DNA from 3 places in the Labrenzia sp. R5_0 genome. Region 3 is predicted to be linked to each of the others. Evidence: predicted binding sites of a transcription regulator. Region 3 holds the regulator's gene; each other region holds the start of a gene.
The links. The regulator LexA, encoded in region 3, represses DNA repair genes until DNA is damaged. The targets are predictions, from matches to a motif close to TGTTCNNNNTGTGTTCNG.

Region 1: a site for LexA is predicted at 2,134-2,151, ahead of J7447_RS00405 (PA0069 family radical SAM protein). Genes of this name have one in related genera too.
Region 2: a site for LexA is predicted at 1,729-1,746, ahead of J7447_RS08280 (single-stranded DNA-binding protein). Genes of this name have one in related genera too.

Annotation. Positions count from the first base shown of each region.
Region 1 is NZ_JAGHRK010000001.1:78,945-84,072, reverse strand. It holds gene moaB (molybdenum cofactor biosynthesis protein B) at 1-82, shown strand, start outside; gene J7447_RS00415 (glycosyltransferase) at 136-831, opposite strand; gene J7447_RS00410 (transporter substrate-binding domain-containing protein) at 1,201-2,043, shown strand; gene J7447_RS00405 (PA0069 family radical SAM protein) at 2,199-3,311, shown strand; gene J7447_RS00400 (ribonuclease HII) at 3,357-4,007, shown strand; gene J7447_RS00395 (F0F1 ATP synthase subunit B) at 4,211-4,690, opposite strand; gene J7447_RS00390 (F0F1 ATP synthase subunit B) at 4,701-5,128, opposite strand, start outside.
Region 2 is NZ_JAGHRK010000001.1:1,803,898-1,809,025, forward strand. It holds gene uvrA (excinuclease ABC subunit UvrA) at 1-1,420, opposite strand, end outside; gene J7447_RS08280 (single-stranded DNA-binding protein) at 2,005-2,559, shown strand; gene J7447_RS08285 (hypothetical protein) at 2,621-3,097, opposite strand; gene J7447_RS08290 (L,D-transpeptidase family protein) at 3,629-5,128, shown strand, end outside.
Region 3 is NZ_JAGHRK010000007.1:126,888-132,015, reverse strand. It holds gene J7447_RS27200 (alpha/beta hydrolase) at 1-753, opposite strand, end outside; gene J7447_RS27195 (acyl-CoA synthetase) at 907-2,487, shown strand; gene J7447_RS27190 (hypothetical protein) at 2,580-3,383, shown strand; gene lexA (transcriptional repressor LexA) at 3,505-4,215, shown strand; gene J7447_RS27180 (ComEC/Rec2 family competence protein) at 4,220-5,128, opposite strand, start outside.

The sequences.
Region 1 (5,128 bases), on a different contig from region 3:
TCGTCACATGCCCTGCAATTTCGTGGAGATCATGCCCAGGCTGGACGAGCACCTGAAGCGCGGCAAGCTGCGGGAGGCGTGAGCGCCACCACACCGAAGAAGAGCGTATCCGCCCAGAACCGTGCAGTGCCTTGTTCAGCCGTGCAGCTTGACGGCAACACTCGCTGGAATGCGCAGGGTACCGACGCAAAAGCGTGCGAAAGCCTGGCGGAACCTGGAAAACAGCCCTTCCCGCTCGGCTTCACCCGAAGAGACCGCGGCAGCCCGCAGGAACACCATCCGCCCACGTCCGATACGCTTGGCGATATCGAGATCTTCCAGCTCCGGCAACGGCCGATGGCCGCCGAGCTTCTGATAAAACTGCCTGGAGATCAGCAGGCCCTGGTTACCGTAAGGCATGCCAAGCAGTTGGGATCGCAAGGCTGCAAAAGACTCGCTTACCCGCGCACTGAGCCCGAAAGCCTCATAGCGAAGGCGGAAGCTTGCGGCGGTCCGTGGACCGTTGGAGGCACGGGCTGCCCGCTCGATGAAGGCCTGGGCCTCATGATGCCAGCCGCTTTCCAGAAGCGTTTCCGGCCGCAGGAACAATAGCCAGTCGCCCCGGCTCGCCATGGAGGCGCCATAGGCAAGGCGTTCGCTGCGGGAAGCATTGCCCCGGCTGATCCAGACACACCCGGCCGCGTCGGCAACCTTCTCGGTATTGTCCGACGAACCACCATCGACCACGATAACTTCGCGGATAACGCCCTCTGCAGCTGCCGGCACCAGGGCCGAAAGCGCGTGAACGAGCTCGGTTTCGGAATTTCTTGTCGCAATGATGACGCTGATCATGATCTCAAGTTTTACATGATTTTTTTCAAAGTGCGAGTGTCGCCGACGAAGCGGGAGCTGTTTTTTTGTTGGGGTTCTTAACAAACTCCAATAATCGGCCACCAACCTTCGCGATATATATCGCCGGGTAATGTCTACTTTGGTTGCATGAAAAGAAAAGACCGGGCGAAAGCTGTAGCAGTACCTCTTTCACATTTGTCATAGGGCCGTGAAAAGTTGCTCCAGTGTGAAACCGATCGGTATCCATTTGACGGTTTTCAGGAAAATAGCCCCTCTCCGGCAAATGGAAGTGCCGGATTTCATGTTATCTTAAGAGTGCATACCAAAGCTGAAAGCTCTTACTTCGACCAGAACCCAAGCGATCGCGCCATGACGACACCCGATCAAAAGCCAACTTCAGGCGCAGGATACCTGACGCAGACGCTCGGCCGAATTTTCATGGGGCTCGCCGGGTTTGTTCTGTCCCTGGCTTTGCTGGCCGGGACAGCATCGGCCCGAGACCTCGTGGTGCTGGCAACCCCGGAAGAGCCATACAAGTTTCTTGAAGACGGGGTGTACAAGGGTATCGACGTCGAAGTTCTCGATGAAGTCATGCGCCGTCTCGGCCTTTCCTATTCGCTGGAACTGGTCGAATCCGGAACCCGCATCCAACAGGAAGCGCGCGCCGGACGGGCGGACATGCTGCTATTGTTTTCCAAGAAGCCGGACCGGATGGAGTACCTGAACTATCCAGACGAAAGCTACATCGACATCAGCTGGAGCTTCTTCATCCGCGCCGAAGATGCCGGGACAATCCGTTTCGAAGGCTACGACGATCTGAAGGGGCTGCAGATCGGTATCACGCAGGATTTCGCCTATACGCCGGAGTTCCTCAACGCCGGCCTCGATTTTCAGACGGTCGCCAGTAACAATCTCCAGATCGGCATGCTGCTGGCAAAGCGTGTGGACGCCGTTCCCATGAACACCATCAGCACGCTCTACGAGGAAAAGAAGGCCGGGAGGCTGGACCAGTTGGCGACGTTACCGCTGCCGCTGATAACGAAGCCCTACTACAACGTCTTTGCCAAAGCCTCGACCTACCCGGACATCAAAAGCCTTCCCGGACGCTACGACGAAACCATTCGCGAGATGCAGTCCGACGGGACGCTGGATGCGATCCTGATCAAATACCTTGGTCGCCGGCCAGGTCACGATGATCGTGGCGGTTCCTGAATTCCGTCCTGGTCTGCAGTCCACCATCTTTTGAAGGTCAAAACCCACAAGGTGTAAACAGCATCTTGCGTCGCATTGGCGTCGTGATAATGTTCTTGTTATGTTCCATTTCGTAACCTGGACGTTCTCGCGTGCCCTTCAGTCCTCCCGATGAGATTTCACTACCAGCCGACGCAACCGGCCTTGTACCCGATGTTCGCTCCGTTGCCGAGCACAGGCGGCGGGGACGCGCGGCTGCGCTCAATGCCTCCGGCCGCTTCGAGAAATTAACTCGTGAATGTTTCGACGATGGCTGGGAAACGCTTGAAGACCTGCCGCCGCTGAAAACCCAGGTTCAGGAAGAGCGTGCGCGCACAATCATCACCCGAAACGAGTCGCCGGATATTTCCTTCGACCGCTCCATCAATCCCTACCGGGGCTGCGAACATGGATGTATCTACTGTTTTGCCAGACCGAGCCACGCGTTCATGGGGCTGTCTCCGGGCCTGGATTTCGAAACCAGGCTGTTTGCCAAACCCAATGCCGCACAGTTGCTTGAACGTGAACTTTCCCGCCCCGGTTATCAGCCGCGCGTGATCGCCATCGGCACGAACACTGATCCCTACCAGCCTATGGAACGCGGCTACAAGCTGATGCGTGAGATCCTGGAAGTGCTGGACAATTGCTCCCACCCGGTTGCGATCGTCACCAAGTCAGCCCTGGTCACGCGAGATATCGACATTCTGTCGAGGCTGGCAGAACGAAATCTGGTGAAGGTTGCCTTGTCGGTCACGACGCTCGACAAGAAACTCTGCCGGGCCATGGAGCCGCGTGCGTCTGCACCCCACAAAAGGCTTGAGGCCGTCCGGGCTCTCTCCGACGCGGGCATTCCCACGTCCGTAATGATGGCGCCTGTGATCCCAGCCCTGACAGACAGCGAAATTGAAAACGTTCTGGAAGCGGCAGCCGAGCATGGCGCGACGGAGGTTGCCTACATCCTTTTACGGCTTCCCCTGGAAGTGTCGGAACTCTTTCGGGACTGGTTGCTGCGAGAGCGTCCGGACCGCTACCGCCATGTGATGAACCTGATCCGCGCCATGCGCGGCGGCAAGGACTATGACGCGAAATGGGGTGAGCGCATGCGCGGCCGTGGTCCTTATGCCGACCAGATTGCCAAACGGTTTTCGCTGGGGGCAAAACGTCTTGGCCTCAATCTGCGTCGCCGAAAGCTCAACACCGAGGCCTTCGTCCAGCCGCAAAAAGGCGGTGTGCAATTGGACCTGTTTTGAAGCCAGATCTTGAGAAACTTGCTGCCGGACGGCAGGGTGCTGTTCATGACGTTCAGCCCTTCCCTCTTTGACCTTGCCTTTCCCGATAGCCCAGACCTTGCCATCGAGCGCAAGCACGCGAAATCCTTTGACGGTCGGCTCTGCGGCGTAGACGAAGCCGGTCGTGGCCCCTGGGCTGGGCCCGTGGTCACGGCCGCGGTTATCCTGGATTACGACCGGGTACCGGTTGGCCTCAATGATTCCAAGAAACTGACCGAAGCCCGGCGCGAAGAGCTTTTCGAGCAGATTGTTGCTACAGCCCATGTCTCGCTCGCCAGCGCTTCACCGGCAACGATCGATGCTATCAATATTCGCACCGCAACCCTTTCGGCCATGGTGCGCGCCGTCAATCACCTGCCACTTGTTCCCGACTACGTTCTTGTCGACGGCCGCGATGTGCCGCATGGGCTGAATCAGGCCGGACAGGCATTGATCAAGGGCGATGGCCGCTGCCTGTGCGTTGCGGCTGCCTCTATCGTTGCGAAGGTGACAAGAGACCGGATGATGGTCCACCTCGACGCCAGTTTTCCGGACTACGGGTTTGCCCAGCACAAGGGGTATGGCGTGCCGCAGCACCAGGCAGCGCTGGAACGCCATGGGCCAACCGTTCATCATCGCCTCAGTTTCAAGCCGGTCAGGCTGGCTGCAGGGTCTTGAGGTTCCAGACATAACGGGTTGGGTTTAGACGGCAGGAAATACGCTGCAAGTCAGCGACACTCCTCTGCTTTCGGGCACGTCAACACCAACCAGCAATGGCGTTCGCTGCCGATTAGTGCCAAGTAGCGAGCGAATTGCTTGCCGCAACAAAAAAGCGGCCCCGAAAGGCCGCTTCTTCAATTCGTCAGCAGAGTGGACCGAACTTAGTTCAGCCGCTCCTTCACCTGCTCAATGCTCTTGGCGAGGATGTCGTCGGCGACTTTATCCTTCACCTTCGCTGCAAGGATTTCCTCGGCAGCGGCAACGGCAATGTCAGCGGCCTTGGCACGGACTTCAGCGACTGCCTGGCTTTCAGCCTGTGCAATCTTGTCTTCCGCAGCCTTGGTACGGCGAGCAATCATTTCTTCCAGAGCCTGGCTGGTTTCGAGCGTCAGGCGCTCGGCTTCCGAGTTGGCTTCTGCGATGATGGCTTCCGCTTCGCTTTCGGCTTCATGACGCTTGCGCTGATACTCGGACAAAAGAGCCTGGGCTTCTTCACGCATCTTGCGTGCGTCTTCCAGTTCCTTGCGGATGGTTTCTGCGCGTTCGTCCAGTGAACCGTTGATCTTGGCCGGAACCTTGACGTAGAAAATCACGACGAAGAACAGGATAAGACCGATCAGGGCCCAAAATGTAGCATCCATGACGGTCTCCTCAGTTCATCGCCGACTTGAGCGCCTTGGTCAGGTCGGTCTTGGTCGGAGCTTTGCCCATCAGCTGCTCAACGAGCGCTGAAGCGGTTTCTCCGGCAATATCCCCGATCTGAGAAAGGGCATCGGTCTTGGTTGCAGCGATCTGTGCTTCAGCCGCTTTCAGCTTCCCGTTCAGCTCGGCTTCCGCCTTTTCGCGGCGAGCTTCATGATCAGCCTTGAGCTTGGTCCGCGTCTCATGGGCAATGCCATGAGCCTTGTTGCGGGCCTCGGCCAGCGCCTGCTCGTAAGCTGCGATCGCAGCGTCGGTTTCTTCCTGCAGCCGGTTGGCTTCGGAAATGTCACCGGCGATACGGTCCCTGCGGTCTTCCAGAATGCCTGCGATCCGCGGAACGGCCACATTCTTCATGATCCAGTAGAACACGCCGAACG
Region 2 (5,128 bases), on a different contig from region 3:
TCAGTTGCTCCGGCAGGGCTTCAAACCAGAGGCTTGCATCGCGAATGGAATGTTCGGTGATCTGACCGATATGCCTGCCGGCGATCTTGACGGCAAGCGCTTCCGGCTTCAGACGGAACCCGCTGCAAGCCGGGCAGGCATGATCGGATTGAAACCTTGCCAGTTCCTCGCGAACCCAGGTGGATTCCGTCTCGCGCCACCGCCGTTCGATATTGCCGATTACACCTTCAAAGGTCTTCTCTGTCCGGTAGCTGCGGACGCCGTCATCATAGACGAATTCAATCTTCGCATTGCCAGTTCCATGAAGGATTGCCTCGCGCACTTCCGAAGGAAGATCCTTCCAGGGCGTTGCCATGGACACCTTGAAATGACTGCAGAGTGCTTCCAGCGTCTGGGCATAATAAGGTGATGTCGACCCTGTCTTCGCCCACGGCAGGACAGCTCCTTCGCGCAAGGATAGCGAGTGGTCAGGAACAACCAGGTCTTCTTCAAAAGCGAGTGTCGTTCCAAGGCCATCACAAGTGGGGCAGGCACCGAAGGGATTGTTGAACGAGAACAGACGCGGCTCGATCTCCGGAATGGTGAAGCCGGATACAGGGCAGGCAAATTTTTCGGAAAAGATCAGCCGTTCCGGGTTGCCGTTCTCGTCGGTCTTGTCGGCAAATTCGGCAATTGCAATGCCATCGGCAAGTTTCAGCGCCGTTTCCAGTGAATCGGCAAGCCGACCGGAGATATCGTCACGCACGACGATACGGTCTACGACGACGTCGATATCGTGCTTGAATTTCTTGTCGAGGGCAGGGGCCTCGGAAATCTCATGGAAGGTTCCGTCGATCTTGACGCGCTGGAAACCCTTCTTCATCAGCTCGGCAAGTTCCTTGCGGTACTCGCCCTTGCGGCCGCGAACCATCGGCGCGAGCAGGTAGAGGCGGGCACCTTCTTCCAGCTCCAGAATGCGATCGACCATCTGGCTGACGGTCTGGCTTTCGATCGGCAGACCGGTAGCAGGGGAATAGGGAACGCCGACACGCGCAAACAAAAGGCGCATGTAATCGTAGATTTCCGTAACCGTTCCAACTGTGGAGCGCGGATTGCGGGACGTGGTCTTCTGTTCGATGGAGATTGCCGGCGACAGTCCGTCGATCTGGTCGACGTCCGGTTTCTGCATCATTTCCAGGAACTGACGCGCGTAGGCGGACAGGCTTTCCACGTACCGCCGCTGTCCTTCTGCATATATGGTGTCGAAGGCGAGTGACGACTTGCCTGAGCCAGACAGGCCGGTCATGACAATCAACTTGTCGCGGGGCAGGTCCAGGTCGACGCCCTTGAGATTATGCTCTCGTGCGCCACGGATGCTGATGACCCGTGTTGGGTCCGCCTTCCAGGCTTCTTCCGACTGCGATCCCTTGGCTGTCTTCATTGTCGTTCTTCCTGACCGCATGCGTCGCCCAAAGACGATTGTTGCTCTCGCATACGCTAAGATGGTCCATTGCCGATGATGTCTGTTTGCCCCGATATAGCAGTTTCGGGCGGAGCTTCCAGTGAGGCATTTTCATTATCGTGCCAGAGGCACTCGTCGATGCGATGCCTGATTGAATCGCTTTTACAGAAATGATAAGAACAAAACAAGTACATTAACGATTGCCGCGTCAGGAGCCGAGCAGAAATAGGTGACCGAAACCTCGCAGTTCATGAGATAATGTCCTGACAGAAAAATCGGGGCTTGATTGGAACAAAAGTGGAGCAAATTGTAACTTTGTGCAATCAAGGATTGTGTCTGTCGACTTTGCTCGAATTTTAGGCGGATGAACCAGGCAGCAGTTTGTGAGTTGCCTTGTGGAAAATGAGTGAAGCCTGGCGAAAATAGCGGCGAAGCTGTTGGCGTGCCGTTAGGGTTCTGGTTTCTAGCAGCAAAGCTTGCAACGTTGACCGTTTATCGACACGTGCCGGAGAAGCACACGAACATCGTCGGCGGGGTCAACGAAAAACAAACAGGAGTTCAGTATGGCGGGCAGCGTCAACAAAGTAATTTTGGTCGGCAATCTGGGAGCAGACCCGGAAATCCGCCGTACGCAGGATGGCCGCCCGATCGCCAATCTCCGGATTGCGACGTCGGAATCCTGGCGCGACCGCAACACCGGTGAGCGTCGTGAAAAGACGGAGTGGCACCGCGTCGTGATCTTCAACGACGGTCTTTGCAAAGTTGCGGAGCAATATCTGCGCAAGGGATCAAAGGTTTATCTCGAAGGCCAGCTTCAGACTCGCAAATGGCAGGATCAGTCCGGTCAGGACCGGTACTCCACCGAGATCGTGCTGCAGGGCTTCAACTCCAACCTGACCATGCTTGACGGCCGCGGCGAAGGTGGCGGTGCATCCGGCGGTCTTCCCGATTACGGCAATGACTCACAAGGCGGTGGCGGAGGCGGCTTCGGCGGCGGTGGTTCCGGTTCCGGCGGGAATTTCGGTGGTGGCTACGGCGGCGGTTCCAGCAGCGGTGGCGGTTACGGCGGTCCGTCCGGTGGCGGTGGCGGCCCTATGGACGACGAAATTCCGTTCTGATCTTTTTCTGCCCTACCGGGTGCGGTCCCATGCTTTGGGGCCGCGCACCAGGGTATGTTGATCAACCGCCGACGTTCGGGTCGTAAGGCGTGTTCGGGTCATCAACGCCGTCGTAATATTCCTTCGCACTGCCGAGACCACAGTGATAGACGGCTTCTTCTGCGCGTGTGTCGCCACCCGTAATCGGGGCGCCGTTGTGATGCGCGAATTCATGAATGATGGTGGCCAGCACCATCCACCTGCCCATTTTAAAGGCCCGGTCACCAACCGCGATTTCCCCTGAAGGAACGTGGATTTCCCCATGTAGCGGTGAAATGGTCGGTCCGTAATTCACCCAAATCGAGCTGTCGTTGATCATGTCCGACAAGCTTCGCCCCTTGGGCAGCGTCCGGAAATAGGCATTACATCCCGGGTTGTTCTTGACCATCTTGAAAAGCTTGTTTCTGGCCCATTTCAGCTTTGAATACTGGGAAGAGTTGAAACTTGTGTATTTCCAGATCGGTGACGAATGGTCACCAACATTGAATTGAAACGGCATTTGGCTCTCCGGTAATGTCTCACGTACTCGTGAAGCCGTAGATACCCCTTTGACGAAGAAGGCGGCGTGATGCCAATCACGCCAGGTAGTTTTTCCAAACAGCCGCAGTTCTGCCGTTTCTGGCACCGTGATGGTGGGCAGCTGTACTGTCAGCAACGAGGCAAAATCGTCACAGTCGCCTGATTTCAAACCTGTGTAGGACGGCGCCCCTTAACCATCTGATGAACCCTGTTATAGTATCAAACGGTTTACGGGCGCAGTTTCCGGGAATCGGGTCGCGGGGCCCGGTTGCACGGTAACTGCGTTGCCATATCACGCTCGGATGTAGAACATCCTCGGCGGATATGCCGAACAGCCTTCGATCCTTGCAGGGAAGCAATAAAACCCTGGTGACTTGGGCAAGGCGTCAGGTTCGAAAAGATTTAAAAAAAGCGGGTTTAGACAATGCGAGCGAATGCAATGGCACTGAGCGAATGTACCGGGAAAAAACCGAAACGTTCTGTCCTGGGGACGTCCCTCAGGGCTGGCTTGATGGCGACGGTGCTTTTTTCCGGTTTTAACCTGGTCTCGGTTGAGCCTGCTTCCGCGCAGGGGTTGTTCCAGCGTCTGTTCAATCCGGAAGCGCATCGCCGACAGCAGGAGCGTGAGCGCCAACAGGATCTTAGCAAGAAGGTCGTTACCGCAAAGGTCTCTGCGCCGCGCTACCTCAATTACACGGCCGACAGCTGGAAGAAGGTTTCGCTGGCTGAATTGTCGGAGATCAAGTCCGCCGAGGTGAAGCCTGATGTCCAGCCCGTTGAAACGACGGATGCCCCGAGCACCGAAAGCGATAGCCTGCCACAGGCTCCGGTCGTTCTGACCGCATTCGACACGGCGCGTCCGGCATTGAAAGACATGTCGCTCACCGTCCTTCCGGAAGTGGGTTCTGCAGTCATTTCATTCTATCGTGAGCATCCCGATTTCGTCTGGGTGAAAGACGGTAAGCCGACAGAAAAGGCAATCGCGGTCCGCAGCAGTCTCGCTGAAACAGGCAAATTTGCGCTGAACCCGGAAGACTATGTCGTCGATCTTCCCGTAACTGAAGGTCTTGAAGGTGAGGCACTCGATGCCGCTACGATGCGGTTCGAGATGGAGATGAGTGCAGCCGTTCTGACATATGTTCTGGATTCCAGGCGCGGCCGTGTCGATCCGAACCGGATTTCCGAATATCACGATCTGCCAAGGCATGAAGTCGATCTCGTTGCAGCCTTGGAAGGCTTCAAGGCAGCGGCCAATGCCGAAACAGCAGTTGCCAAAGCGCAGCCTCAGAGTGAACATTTCCGCAAGCTGACCGAAGAGTTGGCCCGCCTGCGAGCAGAAGATGAAGACGCCGACCAGATCGTCATCGCGCCCGGCACATTCCTGAAGGCTGGCAAATCCAGCCCTGAAATGAAGAACATCGTCGCCGCGATCGCCAAGAACGGCTCGGAGGAACTCAAGTCGGCTCACGAAGAGACGCTGACTGCCTATGATGGCGCTGAACTTTATTCTCCGGAACTCGTTAAGCTGGTGAAGGCTTTCCAGAAGGAAGCCAAGCTCACGCCGGATGGTATCATCGGCAAGAACACCATCAACGCGATGGTCGGCGAAACCAACGCGGCGAAGATCGCCAAGGTCGAACTGGCCATGGAGCGCAGCCGCTGGCTTCCCGAAGAGCTCGGCGAACGCAAGGTTTTCATCAACCAGGCTGCCTTCACCGCGACCTATACCGCGCCTGACGAAGCTCCATTGAGCATGCGGGTGGTTGTCGGCAAGAAGTCCAATCAGACCAACTTCTTCTACGACAAGATCGAAATCGTTGAGTACAATCCCTATTGGGGCGTGCCGTATTCGATCATTGTCAATGAAATGCTGCCGAAACTGGCCAACGACCCGAGTTATCTCGACCGCGCCGGTTATGAAGTAACGACACCAGGCGGCCGGCAGGTTTCGTCTTCCGCAGTCGACTGGTACGCGGTTGCTTCCAAACAGCAATCGGTCAACGTCCGCCAG
Region 3 (5,128 bases):
GACATCGAAATGATGGCGGCCGGGATCCTCCTTGTAGGTGGCCATTGGCCAGGCATCCGCAAGGAGTTTCGATTGCCTTAGAAACTCCGGACGCTCCGCTCCACCGACCCAGGCGACAACCGGACAGTCAACGGCGGGCACCATCAATGCCGCACTTTCGGCCATGGCATCGTCTTCGTTCATCTGGAAGGACTTGTTCATCACCGTGTTTCTGAGCGGGCGAAGGTCGTGCAAACCGCTGATGGAAACAACACGCTCGATTCGATCCAGAACGTCTTTCGGCAACCGGCTGTCTTCGCTAATCATGCGTGTGACCAGATGCCCACCGGCGGAATGCCCGGCAAGACGGATCGGGCCACCGACGCGAGCAGCCGCCTTCGTAATCGCGACAGAGATTTGCCGCGTGATATCTGCGATCCGCGCATCAGGAGCCAGATCATACGACGGCATGCATACCGTCCAGCCTCTTGCCAGGCAGCCGCTAGAAAAATGCGACCAGGAACTTTTATCGAATCTCAGCCAGTAACCACCGTGCACGAACACGACGAGCCCCTTGGACTTCCTCTGTGGCCGAAACACATCGAACCGCTGACGGTCCCCTTCCCCGTAAACGACATCCAGATCCTTTTCGACCCAGCTTTTCCGGAAGGTTTCCGCATCCTGCGCCCAGCGCACGATGAAATCGTCAGCGCCTGGAATATAGGCAGCATTTGAATAGGCATCGTCCCAATCAATAATCGTCATCTCACTCATTCGAAATCCTCAGGCAAACGTCGAAACCGATCGGCGGCATACTTGCACGATTTACCTAGAAAGCGGAACGGTCTGAATGCCAATCTCAACTTGTCAAACGGACTGCCATCAACCTAACGTCTGAAAAAACCAGTAGTCGGGAGGCAAACTTAGATGGTGGAGCGCTGTTCCAATCGCGTGGCCAATCTTGCGCATTTTCTGTCCAGGAACGCTGCCCGGTGGCCCTCAGGGCCTGCGGTTGTCGAGGATGGGGTCACCTTGAGCTGGTCACAGATCGATTCGCGCGTCTCCGCACTTGCCAAGGGTCTCCAATCGGAATTCGGCGTTTCCAAGGGCGACGGCTTGCTGGTCCAGGCCCAGAACTCGCATCAGATGATCGAGATCATGTTGGCCGCATTTCGTCTGGGAGCCATCTGGGTTCCCTGCAATTTCAGACAGGCTCCGGGTGAAACGGCCTATGCTGCGGTAAAAGCGAAGGCGAAGGTTTTCCTGTGTGACGCTGATTTTGGTGCTCAGGCCGATGCAGTGCGAAACGCAAGAAATCAGCTGACAGGATGCATCACAATTGGAGCCAGCGACTTTGGCACAAGCTATGAGGATCTCCTCTCTCGTTACCAGGGACAGGTCCTGCAGAACGAGGCAGTGGACTATAACGATCCCTGTTGGCTGTTCTTCACCTCAGGCTCAACCGGCCGCCCGAAGGCGGTTGTCCTCAGTCACGGGCAGATCGGATTCGTTTGCGTCAACTACATGGCAGACCTGTTGCCCGGGACGACGGAGCGCGATGCGTCGCTGGTCATAGCTCCATTGTCACACGGTGCAGGGTTGCAACTGATTGCCCAGCTATCAGTTGGTTCCACACATGTTCTCCTGCCCGGAGGTGGCTTCAATCCTTCGACTGCATTCGAGTTGATCGAAAAACACAAGGTCAGCAATCTCTTCACCGTTCCCACAATCGTCAAACGCCTGGTGGAAGACCCTTCTGTTGATCAGTACGATCACTCGAGCCTTCGTCACGTCATATATGCGGGGGCTCCCATGTACAGGGAGGACCAGAAGCTGGCACTCCAGAAATTGGGGCACGTTCTGGTTCAATACTACGGACTTGGCGAGGTCACCGGAAACATCACCGTGCTACGGCCACAGGATCATTTTCTGGAGGATGGACCTGAGACACGCAGCGGCACCTGCGGTACGGAGCGCACAGGTATAGAGGTTTCGATCCAGGACGAGGAAGGCAATCACCTGCCCCCCAATGAAACGGGTGAAGTCTGCGTCATCGGTTCGGCAGTCTGTGCTGGCTATCTGGAAGACGAAGACGCCAACCAGAAGTCTTTCCGGAACGGCTGGTTCCGCACCGGAGACATCGGTCACATGGATGAACAGCGCTACCTCTTCCTGACAGGCCGAGCGTCGGACATGTACATTTCTGGTGGCTCCAACGTCTACCCGAAGGAAGTCGAGGAAGTGCTGCTTACACATCCGGATATTTCCGAGGTCGCAATTCTCGGCATTCCGGACAGGCAATGGGGCGAAGTCGGCCTAGCCGTTTGTGTGGCTGCCCCGGACAAGTCACCTGACCCTCAGGAACTCAGCGACTATCTGAATGGCAAGATCGCCCGCTACAAGATGCCTGCACGTTATCTCTTCATTCCCGCAATGCCGACAAGTGCCTATGGCAAGATCACCAAGAAACTGGTGCGGGAGCATTTGACCGAGAAAGGCCTGTTGTGAGACGGCCCGCCCCCAGATCTCTGTCCGACATTCGTCATCCCGGCCCTTGTGCCATCAATCGGCTCCCCCATGCCAGATGTCTGGCGAAACCATTGGAAATCTCCCTGGCAGAGCAAACTCCCTTGCTGGAGACGCTGGGCCGCTTCGCCACGCACCAAGGACTGAGCTCCGCCGTTCTCGATCTTTCCGGGCTGATGCTCGAAGCGTTCGACTTTGTGATGCCTGCCTGTGCAATCGATGACCGACATGCAGCCTGGTACAGCGACACGCACTCCTCGAAAGGCGCAACGCTTGAGTCCGCAGTTGCCATTCTCGGGATACGAGATGGTGAATGGTTCGCTCATGTACACGCTTATTGGCATGAGGAAGAAGTCGAGCACCTTGGCCACTTACTGCCGCATACGCTGAAGGTTGCGCATCAGGGGGCCATCAAAGGGTACGGCCTGCAAGGCGCAGCGTTCGTGGCATCGCTGGATCCGGAAACCGAATTCACGCTGTTTCGTGTGCAACAGGATGACGAACAGTCACGGACAACCGACTACAATGCGCTTATCACCACACTCGCTCCGTTTGCCGACCTGACGGACAGCATCCAAGAACTCGCAAAAGAGCTGAAAGCACCCTCCTACGAAGTCTATGGACTGGGCAGTCTGGCCGGAGCAGCGTTCCGCGACGCCCAGCCGATGACAGGTCTGATCTCCGAGATACTCCTGACTGAAAACGCTGGCGCGAAACCGGAGCAAGAGCTTTGCGTCCCAATCCGCGCCGTTGATCTCGAAGGTGGACTGCATCGGGGCATTCTCACCGCTGGTGGCGCGCCGACTTTGATCACCTGTGAACTGCTGATCCTGACCGGATCGAAGGACGACCTGAATCCAATATCGGAGACGGATTGAATACGGCAACTTGTTCGAAGCCAAGAACAGTAAGAGAACATTTACCCTTGCAGAACACAATGAGAACAGGTACCATGTTCTTGATTTGTACCAGATGTTTTCTCGGTCAGGGGACGCCTACATGCTGACGCGCAAGCAGTACGAACTGCTCATGTTCATTCACGAAAGACTGAAAGAAACCGGTGTGCCGCCGTCTTTCGACGAAATGAAGGACGCGCTCGACCTGCGCTCCAAGTCCGGCATTCACCGCCTGATCACCGCGCTTGAAGAACGTGGCTTCATCCGGCGCCTGCCGAACCGGGCCAGAGCCATGGAAGTTGTTCGTCTTCCGGACTCCATCGCACCCGGCCTGGGCGCTCCACGGCCAAGAGGCAGCTTCTCACCTGAAGTCATTGAAGGCTCACTCGGCAAACCGGAGCCGGAAAAAGCTGCACCAGTGCCGGTGTCCAGTGTTACGGAAATCCCCGTCATGGGCCGCATCGCCGCCGGCGTGCCCATCGAGGCAATTCAAACACACAGCCACTCCATCACAGTGCCGCAGGACCTGCTTGGTCGCGGGGAACACTACGCGCTGGAGGTTCGTGGTGATTCCATGATTGAGGCCGGCATTCTGGACGGTGATACCGTTCTTATCCGCCGGACCGACAGTGCCGACAGTGGCGACATCGTTGTTGCACTCGTGGACGATGAAGAAGCCACCTTGAAACGGCTGCGCAAGAAAGGCGCTTCCATCGCTCTTGAAGCAGCCAACCCGGCATATGAAACCAGGATCTTCGGTCCCGGCCGCGTTCGTGTTCAGGGCCGCCTCGTTGCCCTGTTTCGTCAGTATTGACCAGTCACTCCTCTGCGCGCGCTTCGGCCACCGAGGCGCGCTCGGCTAGACGCAGGCTGTCTCTCGTTACCGTACCCTGATGATGCCAGGGGCGCGGTGGGTCCGGGATGGCAAACTTCAGTTTCCCGATTTTCAGATTTTCGTTTGGCGGATGGCCCGGTGCACTGGCACCGCTCGTAGCATTTGCGGCCTCGCTGAAATCACCGGGCGATAGCCAGATGGAGACGGCGCCACGTTCGGTGCGCGTACCGTGATCCAGAACGAGGGCTGCACCGCAGCTCTCCGGAGCGACAAGATCGGTCACGACCAAATCGGCATATCGGCAATCCAGCTGAAACGCTTCAAATGTCTTTGGCTGCGCGATTGCAAGAAACGATTGCCTGCCATCCAACCGTTCTGCGTCCTCAGAATTGACGTACGCCCTGATGACACAACCGTCGTCATCGCAATTTCTTTGAGGCGATTTTATCTTGCGCGACAAGATCGCATCATTCCTCACTCCTTCCGACTGCAGCCAGAGATCACTTGCAAACGATCTCCCCCTAGCTGCGTAACGCAAAGTTCCCGTTTCATCGCGGGCAGCTATTCGAGAGCCGCTTGCAGCAATCTGGATATCCGGAGGCCGGCTGGTGAGAACAATCAATATTCCTGCGACGAGAGGCACTCCTGCGAGCACACGCTTTCTGCCAGGCACCAACAATCCGGCAAATAATGCTGATAGCAACAGCAATGCAGCAGCCCCGTCGAGCCTTCCGGAAGTTCCGCTGCCGGCATCAAGGGCCGCAGTAAAGGAGGCAACCTTCAACAGAAGTGAAACTCCGAAAGACATGACAGCCAGAGGGAGAACTGCAAGGCCGAAGGGCATCAGAACGAATGCAAGTACTCCCATCGGCATCACAACAAGTGAAAACAC